DNA from 3 places in the Niveispirillum fermenti genome. Region 3 is predicted to be linked to each of the others. Evidence: predicted binding sites of a transcription regulator. Region 3 holds the regulator's gene; each other region holds the start of a gene.
The links. Region 3 encodes HrcA, which represses chaperone genes, less so after heat shock. Its sites were predicted from a motif close to GTTAGCACTCNCCNNNGGNGAGTGCTAAC; they were not measured.
Positions count from the first base shown of each region.

Region 1: the regulator HrcA is predicted to act here: its motif matches at 3,424-3,452, upstream of groES (co-chaperone GroES).
Region 2: the regulator HrcA is predicted to act here: its motif matches at 2,540-2,568, upstream of ABC728_RS09765 (putative urea ABC transporter substrate-binding protein).

Region 1 is NZ_CP156681.1:371,671-376,621, reverse strand. It holds gene ABC728_RS13220 (hypothetical protein) at 213-443, opposite strand; gene ABC728_RS13215 (IS110 family transposase) at 536-1,471, shown strand; gene ABC728_RS13210 (TetR/AcrR family transcriptional regulator) at 1,657-2,220, opposite strand; gene ABC728_RS13205 (hypothetical protein) at 2,563-2,760, shown strand; gene ABC728_RS13200 (cytochrome P450) at 2,757-2,984, shown strand; gene ABC728_RS13195 (hypothetical protein) at 3,184-3,315, shown strand; gene groES (co-chaperone GroES) at 3,497-3,787, shown strand; gene groL (chaperonin GroEL) at 3,841-4,951, shown strand, end outside.
Region 2 is NZ_CP156679.1:1,271,159-1,276,109, forward strand. It holds gene ABC728_RS09755 (ABC transporter ATP-binding protein) at 1-452, opposite strand, end outside; gene ABC728_RS09760 (ABC transporter permease) at 449-1,270, opposite strand; gene ABC728_RS09765 (putative urea ABC transporter substrate-binding protein) at 1,430-2,506, opposite strand; guanidine-I (ykkC/yxkD leader) riboswitch at 2,577-2,701, opposite strand; gene ABC728_RS09770 (TIGR00645 family protein) at 2,959-3,408, shown strand; gene ABC728_RS09775 (substrate-binding periplasmic protein) at 3,526-4,338, shown strand; gene ABC728_RS09780 (hypothetical protein) at 4,481-4,702, opposite strand; gene ABC728_RS09785 (DHA2 family efflux MFS transporter permease subunit) at 4,809-4,951, opposite strand, start outside.
Region 3 is NZ_CP156681.1:672,805-677,755, reverse strand. It holds gene ABC728_RS14580 (transposase) at 250-702, opposite strand; gene grpE (nucleotide exchange factor GrpE) at 811-1,395, opposite strand; gene hrcA (heat-inducible transcriptional repressor HrcA) at 1,540-2,577, opposite strand; gene rph (ribonuclease PH) at 2,734-3,453, shown strand; gene rdgB (RdgB/HAM1 family non-canonical purine NTP pyrophosphatase) at 3,465-4,088, shown strand; gene ABC728_RS14555 (VOC family protein) at 4,182-4,559, shown strand; gene ABC728_RS14550 (helix-turn-helix domain-containing protein) at 4,884-4,951, opposite strand, start outside.

The DNA.
Region 1 (4,951 bases), 300 kb from region 3:
ATCGCACCCGGAAGTTCCGGATCAATGCAACCAGACGGGAAAACGCCACCTGAGATTTCAGCCGCGGTGGCGTCGTCGTCCGGCTATTCCGCCGCCACGGTCAGGTGTCCGTCGGGCAGCGCCCGCGCCAGCCCACTGGCCAGCCGCGCCCCCGCCGACACCCCCTGCCAATACCAGATAATGTCCCGTCATGCCCGCTCCCTTCATACCCGTCAGGGGGGATCGCAACCGATCACCGCCGGAACGGCTTTCCAGCCAGCGAAAGGCCGTTCAAGAACCGTATTTCCGCCGACCGGAAACAGGCTCTCGCTTTTCAATTCCTCAGCCGGCACCGCATCCGCGGCTTGTGTTTTCGAAATGTCAGTAAGATGTGTGATCGCCGGCCGGGGCATGCCCCGGCCGGCGATCCGTCCGGAAGACCGCTCCGTGGAAAGGTAGATCATACACCGTAGCCAAGCATGGTTCTCCGGTCGGCCCCTTCATTGACCCGAACAGTTGCTTGGGGTTGCAGCCCCGTACGTGCAAGGCAGGGAGTATGAAGATGGCACAACAGGACTCTATCATCGCCCTGGACGTCAGCAAGGCCCGTCTGGACGGGTTGGATGCCGAGACAGGAGAGGCTTTCCAAGTCGAGAATGCCGAGGCTGGTTACAGTCTCCTTCGGCGACGGTGTGGCAAGCGCGCCGTGCAGGTCGTCCTGGAAGCCAGTGGTGGCTATGAGCGGCCGGTCATGGAGGCTTTATCGAAAGCCGGCATTCCCGTCCGCCTCGTCGATCCTCGCAAGGTCCGGCATTTTGCCAGGGCGCATGGACGCTGGGCCAAGAATGACCGGCTGGATGCCCGGATGATCGCCGCCTATGCCCAGGCGATCCCCGGAGCCGCCTACCAACCCGATCCGGAACGGGAGGTCCTGGCGGAACTGGCCACCTACCGGCGCCAGTTGCTCGACGAGCAGACCATGGTCAGGAACCAGGCCCAGACCCTGGCGGATCCGGAACTGCGCCGCTTGGCCAAGCGGCGCCTGGATGCCATCGCCCTGCTGATCCTGCGCCTCGACAAGCGCATTGCCGAGCAGATCGCGGCATCCAAAACCTTGAAGGTCAACGACAACCTGCTCCAGTCCATTCCTGCTGTCGGGCCGGTGCTGGCGGCCACCCTGCTGGCCCATATGCCGGAGTTGGGCACACTGACACGACATCAGGTCGCCGCCCTGGCCGGCGTTGCCCCGATGGATAACCAGAGCGGCAAACGCGATGGCCCGCGCAGCATCTACGGTGGAAGGCCCGTTGTCCGAACCGTCCTTTACATGGCTGCCGTCGTCGCCAGTCGGCGAAATCCACCCTTGGCCGCCTTCTATAAAAAACTCATCGCCGCTGGAAAGAAGCCAAAGGTTGCCCTCGTTGCCATCATGCGAAAGATCGTCGTCCTCGCCAATGCCATCATCCGCGATCAGAGAACTTACGCCGCATGAAAACAGTTGCTTGGCTTCACGACGCACAGCCGCGGCGGGCGCAGTCGCCAACGGAGCTGTTTCCGGTCGACCGAAAACAGCTCTAACGGAACATATCCTGCCGCAGCGGCCGGATCAGGTCGCCGGCACGGCCATCACGGCGCGGCAGGGTCAGTCCCCGCACCAGCACCAGCCGCATTATAGTATCAGTCCCCGCCCGCGGCCCGGCGGAAGGCCGCGCGCTGCCTTTCCGCGGTCCAGTATGACTGGTCGAAGACCGTCTGCATGGCGATGCCGTAAAGCGCCTTGCAGATATCCTCCGCCCGCTGGTCGGCCGCCGGGTCTGCCATGCCTGCGGCAATGAAATGGGTGCGCAATCGTTCGCGCGTGCCGACAAGCCCGCGCTGATGTTCCTGCGACAGGCCCGGTTCGAACAGGGCCGCGGTCCAGAAGCACAGCCAGATGATCCAGTGCCGCCGCTGGTCCGGCCCCACGGGCAGCAATTCCTCCATCGCCCTTACCGGATCGGCCGGCAGTCCCGCCAGCGCCTGCTCGCGAAGGGCCACGGCCTGCATGAAATTGTAGCGGTAGGTCTCCAGCAGCACCTCGTTCTTGTCGCGGAAGAAGTGGCTGATGACGGTGGTGCTGCAGCCCAGCCGGGTCGCCAGGTTGCGGAAGGTCACGGCATTCAGCCCACCTTCGATGATCAGGTCCGCCGCGGCGGCGGCAACTTCCGTCCGGCGCTGGCCACTATCCACGGCAACGGGCATCGGCCCCCATCCTTACCTACTATGCGACACCTGTTCTACAGGCCCGGCCGGCCCGGCGGAAGAGGGGATAGAAAATGCGCATCAGTGCAAAAAAATATGGTGTGCAACATATGCTTTACACCCATGATCCGGAACAGGGAGGCGCGGTCGCCTGTCCGCAGAACAGGGATGGGCCGCGGCAGAAGAAGGAAGATCGGCGATGCAGCAGCACCCCGTCATTCCCGACCATGTGCCGCCGGGCCTGGTACGGGATTTCAGCTATTTCAGGTCGCCCGGCATGGCCCCGACGCCCAACGGCAATCCGCAGGCGGGCTCAGCTTTGTGCATCAGGGTGGGCCGCCCGTGTTGTACGCCCCGGCCAACACCTATGACGGGCGCGGCACCTGGGTCATCACAAGGGCCGATGACCAGTTCCACGGCACGCTGGAAAAGCGGCTGGCCGCTATGCGCACCGTCGTGGATTTCATGAAGGGCCTGGCGAACTGCGCCGGCGGGAGCCGGCGGACGATTTCGTCGGCTTCCTGCTGCGCGCCGGGGTGAAAGGCCGGCCGCTGACCGACAAGGAGGTGCTGGGCATTGCCGTGCTGCTGTTCGAGGCCGGCCTGGACACGGTGGCCGCGGCCCTGGGCTTCGACCTCTACCATCTTGCCACGCATCCGCAGGATCAGCAGCGCCTGCGCGACGACCGCGAATTGATCAAGCCGGCGGTGGAGGAGTTCTTCCGCGCCTATTCCACGGTGCAGATGCTGCGCCCTGGCGCGTGAGAACAACCGTCACACGGCCTTCGCCTATGGTCCGCACCGCTGTCTGGGGTCCCATCTGGCACGGCGGGAACTGATCATCGGGCTGGAGGAGTTCCTGGAGCGGATTCCGGCATTCCGGATCAAGCCCGGCACGGCGCCCATGACCCATGGCGGCATGTGTTCGGGATCGAGAATGTCGTGCTGGACTGGATGGGGGGAATTGAGAAATGCGCATGGAGACCCACGCAAGGTCGGCCTGTCGCTGGTCTTGACGGTGCTGTTCCTGCTGCTGCCGGCGGCCTGCCTGCGGGCTGGGGGCCGGGCGGCGATGCGGCGGCGGCTGGCGGATTGATGTCGCGGGCGGTGGGCCGGGGTGCGACCCCTTTCGCCGCCGTCATGGCAACCCCATCCAATTATGCCAGCGCCCCTCTTGACAGGCGGGGATGGGATGAATAGCTCTGTTGGCACTCACCGAGCGTGAGTGCTAACAAAGGCTCACGCCAACCCTTTTGCCTATCTCAGGGAGAGATCCTATGAAGTTCCGTCCGCTGCACGACCGCGTCGTGGTCAAGCGCGTCGAGTCCGAAAAGAAGACGGCCGGCGGCATCATCATCCCCGACACCGCCTCGGAAAAGCCCCAGGAGGGCGAGGTGGTCGCCGTGGGTCCGGGTGCCCGTGACGAGGCCGGCAAGCTGGTGGCTCTCGACGTCAAGGCCGGCGACCGCGTCCTGTTCGGCAAGTGGTCGGGGACCGAGGTGAAGATCGACGGTGTCGAATACCTGATCATGAAGGAAAGCGACATCATGGGCGTGCTGAACGCCTGAGTCGGATCACCTGATCCACGCCCGACCCCATAGAATTCAAAAGGATTAGAGCAATGGCTGCCAAGGAAGTTAAGTTCGGCTCCGACGCCCGCACCAAGATGCTGCGCGGCGTGGACATTCTGGCCGATGCCGTGAAGGTCACCCTGGGCCCGAAGGGCCGCAACGTCGTGATCGAGAAGAGCTTCGGCGCTCCCCGCATCACCAAGGACGGTGTCTCGGTCGCCAAGGAAATCGAACTGTCCGACAAGTTCGAGAACATGGGCGCCCAGATGGTCAAGGAAGTGGCGCAGAAGACGGCCGATCTGGCCGGCGACGGCACCACCACCGCCACCGTGCTGGCCCAGTCCATCGTCCGTGAAGGCGCCAAGGCCATCGCCGCCGGCATGAACCCGATGGATGTGAAGCGCGGCGTCGATCTGGCCGTCGCCACCGTCGTGGCCGACATCCAGTCCCGCTCGCGCAAGGTCACGACCAACGACGAGATCGCCCAGGTCGGCACCATCTCCGCCAACGGCGAAGCCACCATCGGCGCCCAGATCGCCGAGGCCATGGCCCGCGTCGGTAACGAAGGCGTCATCACGGTTGAAGAGGCCAAGAGCCTGGAGACCGAGCTGGACGTCGTGGAAGGCATGCAGTTCGACCGCGGCTACCTGTCGCCCTATTTCGTGACCAATGCCGACAAGATGGTCGCGGACCTGGAAAACCCCTATATCCTGCTGTTCGAAAAGAAGCTGTCGGGCCTGCAGGCGATGCTGCCGGTTCTGGAAGCCGTCGTGCAGTCGTCCCGTCCGCTGGTCATCGTGGCCGAGGATGTGGAAGGCGAGGCGCTGGCCACGCTGGTCGTCAACAAGCTGCGCGGCGGCCTGAAGATCGCCGCCGTGAAGGCCCCGGGCTTCGGTGACCGTCGCAAGGCGATGCTGGAAGACATGGCCATCCTGACGGGCGGCCAAGTCATCAGCGAAGATCTGGGCATCAAGCTGGAGAACGTGACGCTGGACATGCTGGGCCGCGCCAAGAAGGTGACGATCAGCAAGGACAACACCACGATCGTCGACGGCGAGGGTGCGAAGGAAGACATCACGGCCCGTATCGCCCAGATCAAGGCCCAGATCGAAGAGACCACCAGCGACTACGACCGCGAGAAGCTGCAGGAGCGTCTGGCGA
Region 2 (4,951 bases), on a different replicon from region 3:
AGCGCCAGCCGCTGCTGCATGCCGCCGGAAAGCTGGGCCGGATACTTGTCCAGCGCGTGGGACAGACCCACCGCCGCCAGCAGGGCCACGGCCTCTTCCCGCGCCCGGACCCGGGCCCGGCCGAACAGGCGGCCCAGCAGGCCGCCGGCCTTCAATTCCGCCCCCAACAGCACATTGCCCAGCACCGTCAGGTGCGGGAACACCGAATAGCGCTGGAACACCACGCCCCGATCGGGCCCGGGCTCGGGCGATACGGGCCGGCCGTCGATCAGGATCTCCCCCTTCGTCGCGGTTTCCTGCGACAGGAGCATGCGCAGGAAGGTAGTCTTGCCGCAGCCCGACGGACCAACCAGCGCCACAAAGGAACGGGGCGCTATCTCCAGGCTGATCCGTTCCAGGACCACCTGCTCACCATATTCCTTCCAGACATCGCGGACGCTGATGGCGGTCATGCGGCTGCCCTCGCATCCTGAAACCAGGGGAAGGCGCGGCGCTGCAGGACACGCAGGCCCAGATCCATCAGGAAACAGAGCAGCGTGATCCAGGCGACATAGGGCAGGATGACGTCCATGGCCAGATAGCGGCGCACCAGGAAGATGCGATAGCCCAGCCCCGCCTCGCTGGCGATGGCCTCGGCAGAGATCAGGAACAGCCAGGCCGGCCCCAGGTTCAACCGCACGCTGTCGATCAGGCGCGGCACTATCTGCGGCAGGACAACACGGATGGCAACGGTCCAGCTATTGGCCCCCAGGGTCTGGGCCTTGATCAGTTGCTGACGCGGCAGGTCATCGATCTTCAGCATCATGTCGCGGATCAGGCAGGGCATCACGCCGATGACGATCAGCGTCACCTTCGACGCCTCCCCCAGCCCGACAACGATGAACAGGATGGGCAGCACGGCCAGCGGCGGCACCATGGACAGGACCGTCACGAAGGGCGACAGGGCGGCCCGGACATGCGGCAGCAGCCCCGCCGCCATCCCCACCAGCAGCCCGCCCGCAGAGGCGATGGCGATGCCGGAAAGCAGACGCAGCAGCGAGGTCCCCGTATCCAGCCACAGCAGGATGTCGCCGGTGCGGCGGTCGGGCGTAAAGGCCATGCGGTCGATGGCATCGGCGAAGGCGGCCAGGCCCGGCAACAGCTTGTCGGACGGGTTTTCGGCCAGCCTTACCGCCGATCCGAACGCATAGGCCACCAGCACGGCCACGAAGGGCAATGCCGCCAGCAGCATCCAGCTTGCACGGTCGGGCCTTCGGTTGATCAGGCGCATGGGGCAACTCCCTTGCACGCCCCCGCCACCGACCCGGCGACAGGCCGGAACCGGTGGATCAGGAACGCCTTGGGCGGGTTTGCGTCGTCAAACACCGCGGAGAGAGGGGGTTCACACCCCTGGAAACCCGGCATCGGCCGGTGTGGCACGGGCAAGCGGTCAAAGCGTCCCGTCGGCAGCGGCAGCCATATAGGTGTCGGTGAAGCGGAACTTCACGAACCTGTCGCTGCCATAGAGGGACCCGTCGGGGAACTGGATGCCGATGGCCTCCGCCGATGGCGCACCATTGCCCAGCAGACCATGGTCGAACAGGAAGCCGGCCACCTTGCGCATGGTCGATTTCGGCTCCGCCCCCCGCACGAAGGCCAGCGCCTCCGCCGGCTTGTAGAACATGCGGGTGGCCTCCAGCTGCGCCTCGTAACCCTTCTGGTCGGTGCCCGATGCCTTGCCCATGGCGGCACGTGCGGCCGCACCGGCCGGGGTCTGGGCCGACATGATGGCCATCGTTTCGTACCAGATGCCGGCCAGCGCCTTGCCGAAAGCCGGATTGTCGTTCAGCACGCCGGTATTGACGACGGTCAGGTCCATGATCTCGCCCGGAATGCGGCTGCTGTCGAACACCTTGCGGGCATCCGGCTGGGCCATGATCTCCGCCACCAGGGGGTTCCAGGTGACGACCGCCGTGACCTGCGGCGTGGACCAGGCGGCCACCATGTCGGCATCGGAGGTGGAGACGACGGACACATGCTCCCGCTCCGTCAGGCCGGCACTTTCCAGCGCGCGGGCCAGCAGATAGTGGGACACGGAAAATTCCACAAGGTTGACCTTCCGGCCCTTGATGCTGGCCAGATCCTCCCCGCCCTTCAGGATCACGGCATCATTGCCGTTGGAGAAGTCACCCACGATCACGGCCGTGGTGTCCACACCGCCGGCGGCGGGAATGGACAATGCATCCATATTGGTCAGGGTGACAGCGTCGAAACCGCCGGCCGTGTACTGGTTGATGCTTTCCACGTAATCGTTGAACTGCACCACATCGATGGTGATGCCGTACTTGTCGGCCCATTTCTTCACGATGCCGTTCTCGTCGGCATATTGCCAGGGCATCCAGCCGACATAGATCGACCAGGCCAGCTTGAAATCCTTCTTCGGCGCGGCAAGGGCCGGTGCGGACAAGAGCGAGGCGGCAATCAGCCCGGCGGTCAATTTTCCAAGGAAGCGGCGCGTCTTCATCATCCAACCCCTTATGGTTCCAAACCGGTTTGGGGGGTTGGCGGAGACCGAACGGGGGCGCCAACCCTCCTCGATCTCCCGGGCTTTTATCCCGCCGTGTACCCGGCCGGGCCAGCAGGCTGGCGGTGCCGGGCGGCAGCTCTCGGACCAGTCACCGCCCCCATAACGGGCACGGCCGGAACCCTAGCCACCATGCTTGTTGTATCAGCAAGCACCGTGCCAGCCCGAAGCGGCCTGTTCCCCCGCCCACGGCCGCGCCAATGCCCAGCTTTCAGGCATTCGGGTCAGGCAATGCGCCCAATTCGCGGGCACCCTCTGTTGCAATGCGGGACAGTTGACAGCAACCCCGCTTTGCGTCATTGCCACGCCGTTGCAAGCCCCTTCCGGAGCGTCACCCCGTGCTTGAACGTTTCATCGAACGCACCCTTTACGCCAGCCGCTGGCTGCTGGTGCCGATGTATCTCTGCCTGGCCGTCGTGCTGATCGCGTTCACGCTGCGCTTCGTCATGGAGCTGTGGCACCTGTTCGACTATGCGCTGTTCGGGGAAAGCGAGGCGGACCTGATCCTCGCCGCGCTGGCCCTGGTCGACCTGACCCTGGTGGGCAGCCTCGTCGTCATGGTGATGATCAGCGGGTACGAGAATTTCGTGTCGCGTATCGAACTGGGCGAGAATGACGAGAAACTGTCATGGCTGGGCAAGCTGGACAGCGGCACGCTGAAGGTCAAGGTCGCGGCCTCCATCGTCGCCATCTCCTCCATCCATCTGCTCAAAAGCTTCATGGATGCGGACAAGGTCACCAATGACAAGCTGATGTGGCTGGTCATCATCCATCTGACCTTCGTGGCTTCCGCCTTCCTCATGGGCCTGCTGGACAAGATGACCAACGGCAAGCCCAAGCCCTGACGGGGAAGCGGGACAGCCGGCCGGGTCGGGATCAAGATAATCCTCCCCCATCGCATACATTTTTACTAAAATGCCCAAACTCAAGTGAATGCGGGTTTCGCGTCGGGGGGGCGCTACATGGTTTTGCGGATGGCGGTCGGGGCGCTGATCATGACCCTGGCCATCCTTTGGGTGCCACCGGGTATGGCCGGTGATGCGCCGCTGATTTTCGCCTATGGTGACCATAACGAGGCGCCGTTCGCCATCGTCCGGGAGGAAAGGCTGGAAGGCGGCTTCCTGCTGGAATTGGGGAACGAACTGGCGGCCCGGCTGTCGCGGACCCCGGTCTACCGTTTCGTGCCGCGCAACCGCATCCAGGGCGAGTTGCAGGCGGGCACGGTGGATGCCTATTGCCTGGCCGCGCCCGAATTCTACCCGGAGCTTCCGGCCGACCATTTCTCCCGTCCCCTGTTTCAGGATCAGGATATCATCGTCATGGCCCGGCATATCCAGGGGCCGCCTGTTCTGGACAGCCTGCGCGGTGCCCAGCTTGGCACCGTGCTGGGCTACCGGTATCCGCCCGCCGTGGAGGAGCGGTTCCGCACGGGCGAGTTGCGGCGGGTCGATGCACGCAATGCCGAAACCAACATGCGCAAGCTGGCCGGCGGACGGCTGGACGCCATCATCCTCCCCCGCCTGGGCTGGACCCATGCCCTGGCAGGGGAACCATCCCTGGCCAGCCATGCGCGATCCGACGTCATCACGGTGGCCACCCGGCAGCGCTCCTGCCTGATCAGCCCCGCCAGCGCCCTGGCCGTTCAGGACCTGAACGACGCCATCCTGTCGATGATGTCCGACGGGCGGCTGGATATGCTGCTGGCCACCTGGGGTCTGCGTGCCGGGCTTGCACAAGGGGGCGGCACCCGGCAGGAGGCACGGGCCGGCCGATGACAGCCTTCAGCATTGATCAGAACCGACGGTCCTGATCAATACTGCCCGCATGCCCGGGCGCCGCAAGCCGCGGGATGGCGGCGCCCGGCGCTTCGTGGTGCCGAAAACCTTGACCATCGGTCAAGATTTTCGGCCGCTGCTATCAGTCCAGCAGGCCGTCGATATCCGTCATCAGCCGCCGCCGCCGCTGCACCACGGGAACGGCGGGCTCCTCCGTAGCAGCGGGCGGCGGGCTTTCCAACAATGCCTGTACCGCAGTCCGCACCTCTTCCCTTCGGGAAGCGGGAACCCAGAATTCCAGCCTGACGAGCCCGGCCGCCTTGCGGCGGGCCCGGGCCCGGATCTGCCTTATCGCGTCGCTCATAAGCCTCGTCCTTCGCTTGGCCGCCAGATTAGTCAAGCCGGCGGTTGCTGGGAATAGCGGTGGGCGACCATCACCCATACCGGGGGCGCACCCCCAGGTTGCGAGATCAATCCATGACCGGCGCATGCCCCTGCCCGCCTTCGTTCCGCGCAGGGCGCAGCAGCAGGACAAGGGGGATTGCACACAGGGTAACGATCATCATCATCTTGAAATCATTCAGATAGGCGATCATTGCCGCCTGCTGGTTGA
Region 3 (4,951 bases):
TGAAGTTCAACTTTGAATGTGTACATCATGTCCGCCTGCTCATCCCGTCCGTGATGGCTATGGGCGCAAGGCACTTCCGTTCGCGCTGTTATTTCCGCCTGATTTGTAAAAGCATGGACTTGATCTGATGCGCACCCTGATGGCTGCCAACAGCCTTGCCGCTTATGATCTCATGCTGTTGTCCACTGCCATGGGGGCATATTCATCCATAACGGCGGACGACAACCGAACCGGGGAACCTTTAAACTGCTACCGAAAGGCCAGGAAGAAGCCGCCCCGCTGATGGCCATGTGTTTCGATATCCGTCGCGTCGATATCCAGGATGATCCGCTCCGGCGCTGTCGCATAACTGCCGGTGAACAGCTCGACATACAGATCCTGCAGACGCGACGGCTGCGCGGTGAATTTGTGATAACGCTGGTCAGCCTCCTCGAAGCTCCGCTCCAGCCGACCCAGCGTCGAACTCCCGGCCAGCGCCGGCAGCGGCGCGCCACCCGGCACCCGGGGCCTGGCTACCGCCGTCACCTTCAACAGCGGATCGTTGCGCACCAGGTCGTGATCCTTGAGGTCTTCGTACCCCAGCGCCATGGCGATGACCCGCTGAGCCAGCAGATCGGGCAGTGGATGCGTCACCTGCTTACGGTTGCGCCGGTCGTCGAAGCACGCCGCCATCCGTCCGAACAAATTCAGCCGACCGGCCACCTGACGCAACAGCAGCCCGCATGAAAAAGGGTCACAGACGGGCAATGGCCTGTCTGTGACCCTTCAAGATGCATCACCGGGCCGGGAAGCCCCGGCCTGGCCCGCCGGTCAGGCGCTGGTATTCACATGCGCGGCCCCGGCCTCGCCCTTGGCGACACCGACGATGGCCTCGCGCAGCAGGCGGCCATGGATCGTGTAGCCGGCCTGAAGCACCTGCACGACGGTGCCCGCCGGCTTTCCGGTGCCTTCCAGTTCCATCATGATCTGGTGGAAATTCGGATCAGCCGGGGCCCCCAGCGCTTCCATGCGGGCAATGCCTGCGCGTTCGAACGCGGCGCCCAACTGGCGTTCCGTCGCTTCCACGCCCGTCAGCAGGTTGCCGACGGCCTGGTTTTCCTCCCGCACTTCCGGCGTCACGGCTTCCACGGCGCGGCGCAGGTTGTCGGCCACGGCCAGCAGGTCCTTGGCGAACTTGCCCACGGCATATTTGGCCGTATCCTCACGCTCGCGTTCGGCCCGGCGACGGACATTCTCCGTCTCGGCCAGGGCACGCAGAAGCTGATCTTTCAGGGACGCGACCTCCGTCTCCAGTTGGGCGACGCGGGCCGTATCGACGGCCGGCCCGGTCGCCTGGGCCACCGGCTCCGCGGCGGCGTTGGGGTCGCTTTCATGGGTGTTGATCGTGTCGGTCATCGCGGAACAAGCCTTTGGATGAGGTACTGGAACAGGCGCCGGCCGGACAGGACCGGCGGCCCTCTGGTTTAGGCGGGAACGCCCCGCCTGTCGAGCCTTGTCGCCAAGAGAGATAGGGTGCCGGCCCCCGGTACCGCAAGGGGGTCAGCCCATCAGCCGGCCGATCACCTTGGCCGTATAATCCACCATGGGGATGATGCGGGCATAATTGATGCGGGTCGGGCCGATGACGCCGATGGCGCCGACGATCTGGTCCTTGGTGTTGGCATAGGGGCTGACGATCATGGAACAGCCGGCGTGGCGGAAAAGGTCGTTCTCCGCCCCGATAAAGATCTGCACCCCTTCGGCCCGGCCCGTGGCGTCCAGCATGCGCATCATCTGCTCGCGGGTTTCCAGCGCTTCGAACAGGGCGCGGATGCGTTCCAGGTCGGACAGGGCCGTGACATCCTCCAGCAGCCGCGCCTGACCGCGCACGATCAGATAGCCCTGGCTGCCGCGCGTGCCCGACCAGGTGGCCAGCCCCGTCTCCACCACCTTGCGGGTCAGGCTGTCGAGCTGGGTGCGCTGTTCCTCCATCTCCTTCTGGATCATGGCGCGCGCTTCGGACAGGGTGCGGCCCACGACCCGCGCGTTCAGATAGTTGCTGGCCATCTGCAGGGCCGATGGCGGCAGGCCCACGGCCACCTCCACGACGCGGTTCTCCACCAGCCCGTCCTCGGTCACCAGCACGACAAGGGCGCGGCCGGGCCCCAGATTGACGAACTCGATATGTTTCAGCGGCCGGTCCGTCTTTGGCGCCAGCACCAGCCCGGCGCAGGATGACAGGCCCGACAGCAGGTTGGTCGCCTCCTCCAGCACCTCCGGCAGGGAGCGGCCGCGTGCCTGACAGCCGGCCTCGATATCTTCGCGCTCCCGCTCCGTCAGGTCGCCGATCTCCAGCAGGCCGTTGACGAACAGGCGCAGCCCCGCTTCCGTCGGGACGCGCCCGGCCGAGGTGTGGGGCGCCATCAGCAGGCCCAGTTCCTCCAGATCGGCCATGACATTGCGGATCGTGGCCGGCGACAGGTTGGTCGTCAGCCGCCGCGAGAGTGTGCGCGATCCCACCGGCTCCCCGGTCTGGACATAGGCTTCCACGATATGGCGGAATATTTCCCGCGACCGCTGGTTCAGCTCGCTGATCATCCTGGCGCCGCCGGCCCTCTTGCCATTGCTCCGTCCCATGAAAGATTAGTGGGCGGCACGGCGCAAATCAATGGACGGACGCGGGGAGCAGGGATGGACGAAGGCTGGCAGGGTTGCTATGACCCTGCCTGTCCGATCATCGATGGAATATTGCTCATGTCCCGCCCCTCCGGCCGCCTGGCCGACCAGCTCCGCGCCGTCAGCCTGGAAATCAATTTCTCCCGCCATGCCGAAGGCTCCTGCCTGGTGAAGTTCGGCGACACGCATGTGCTGTGTACCGCCAGCGTGGACGAGAAGGTGCCGCCCTTCCTGCGCGGCAAGGGCCAGGGCTGGGTGACCGCGGAATATGGCATGCTGCCCCGTTCCACCCACACCCGCACCGACCGCGAGGCGGCGAAGGGCAAGCAGTCGGGCCGCACGCAGGAAATCCAGCGCCTGATCGGCCGCAGCCTGCGCGCCGTCACCGACCTGAAGGCCATGGGCGAGGTGCAGATCAAGGTCGATTGCGATGTCCTCCAGGCCGATGGCGGCACCCGTACCGCCAGCATCACGGGCGCCTATGTCGCCCTGCATCTGGCCTTTCAGCATCTGGTGCGGACCGGCACGCTGGCCCGGGTGCCGCTGACCGATCAGGTCGCCGCCATTTCCTGCGGCATCCATAATGGCCAGCCCGTGCTGGACCTGGACTATATCGAGGACAGCAATGCCGGGGCCGACGCCAATTTCGTGCTGACCGGCCGCGGCGGCATCGTGGAAATCCAGGGCACGGCCGAGGATAAGCCCTTCGAGGAAGCCGAGTTCATGGCCCTGATGGCCCTGGCCCGCAAGGGCATCGGCGAGTTGGCGGCGCTGCAGCGCGCCGCCCTGGGCGTCTGAGGGGGGGCCGCATGACCGTCCCCCGTCCCTTCACCGGCGATACGCTGGTCATCGCCACCCACAATAAGGGCAAGGTGCCGGAAATCGCCGCCCTGCTGGATGGCTTGGTGCGGCACTTCCCCAGCGCCGGGGAACTGGGGCTGGGGGAGCCGGAGGAGACGGAGACGACCTATGTCGGCAACGCCATCCTGAAGGCACGGGCGGCCGCCACAGCGTCCGGCCTGCCGGCGCTGGCCGACGACAGCGGCCTGTCGGTGGAGGGGCTGGACGGGGCGCCGGGCATCTTCTCCGCCCGCTGGGCCGGGCCGACCAAGGATTTCCGCATCGCCATGGCCAGGGTGGAAGAGGCGCTGAAGGCCAGCCCGGACCGCCGGGGCGACCGGGCCGCCTTCATCTGCGCCCTGGCCCTGGCCTGGCCCGATGGGCATGTGGAGACGGTGGAAGGGCGGGTGGACGGTCACCTGTCCTTTCCGCCGCGCGGCACCAATGGTTTCGGCTACAATCCCATCTTCATCCCGCTGGGCGACACGCGGACCATTGCGGAGATGGACCCGGCGGAAAAGCAATCGATCAGCCACCGGACCGACGCCTTCAACAAGCTGAAGGCACGCTGTTTCACCCTGGCGGGGAAATGACTCGAACTCGATCAAATGTTCCTGTAATGTTCTGATCATGCCATGCGGCATGGGTCCGTGCCGTCCGGCATGGACAAGATCATGGGGGAAAGAATGATTGGGTATGTGACGTTGGGCACCAACGACCTGGCCAAGGGCGCCACCTTTTACGACGCCATCGCCAAGGAGTTGGGGACCGGCCGGATGATGGAATTTCCCACCGGCATCGCCTGGGGTGATCCGAATGGCGGGGCCGGCATGGCCCTGATGAAGCCGTTCGACGGCAACGCCGCCTCTGTGGGCAATGGCGTCATGGTTGCATTCGAGGCCAAGGACAAGGAACAGGTCCAGCGGCTTTACGATCTGGCCCTGTCGCTGGGCGGCACCTGCGAAGGCCCGCCCGGCCCGCGCGGCGACAATTTCTATGCCGCCTATTTCCGTGATCTTGATGGCAACAAGCTGAACGCCTTCGTCATGACCATGCCGGGTTGATGCCCGCGTGTGTCCGGGACGGCCCGCATCGTCCCGGACAGCCTGGGCTCAACCCGGCAACCCGCCCGTCCGCACCGGATGGGGGCGGCGGGGATCATGAAATCCCGGTGCCGGCCCGCCATCGCCGGCATGATCACCTTCGGCGGACGTTCCCCTGGGCGGACGTTCCCCCGGCCTGCCGCGCAGGGGGCGTTTCCGGTCTCCGGGAAACCTGGTCCACCCCTTGCAGCGCCGCCACCGTCATCTGGTGGAGCATGCCTCACCAGATGACGGTCAGTGAATTTCCGCCACCACCGTGGACGTTAACGACGTCAAGTCGTCTTTTTATTCTCTACGCTCGCCAAAACCCAGCCGTCTTGCCGTCCGCCATACGGTGTCATGCGTCACCAGCA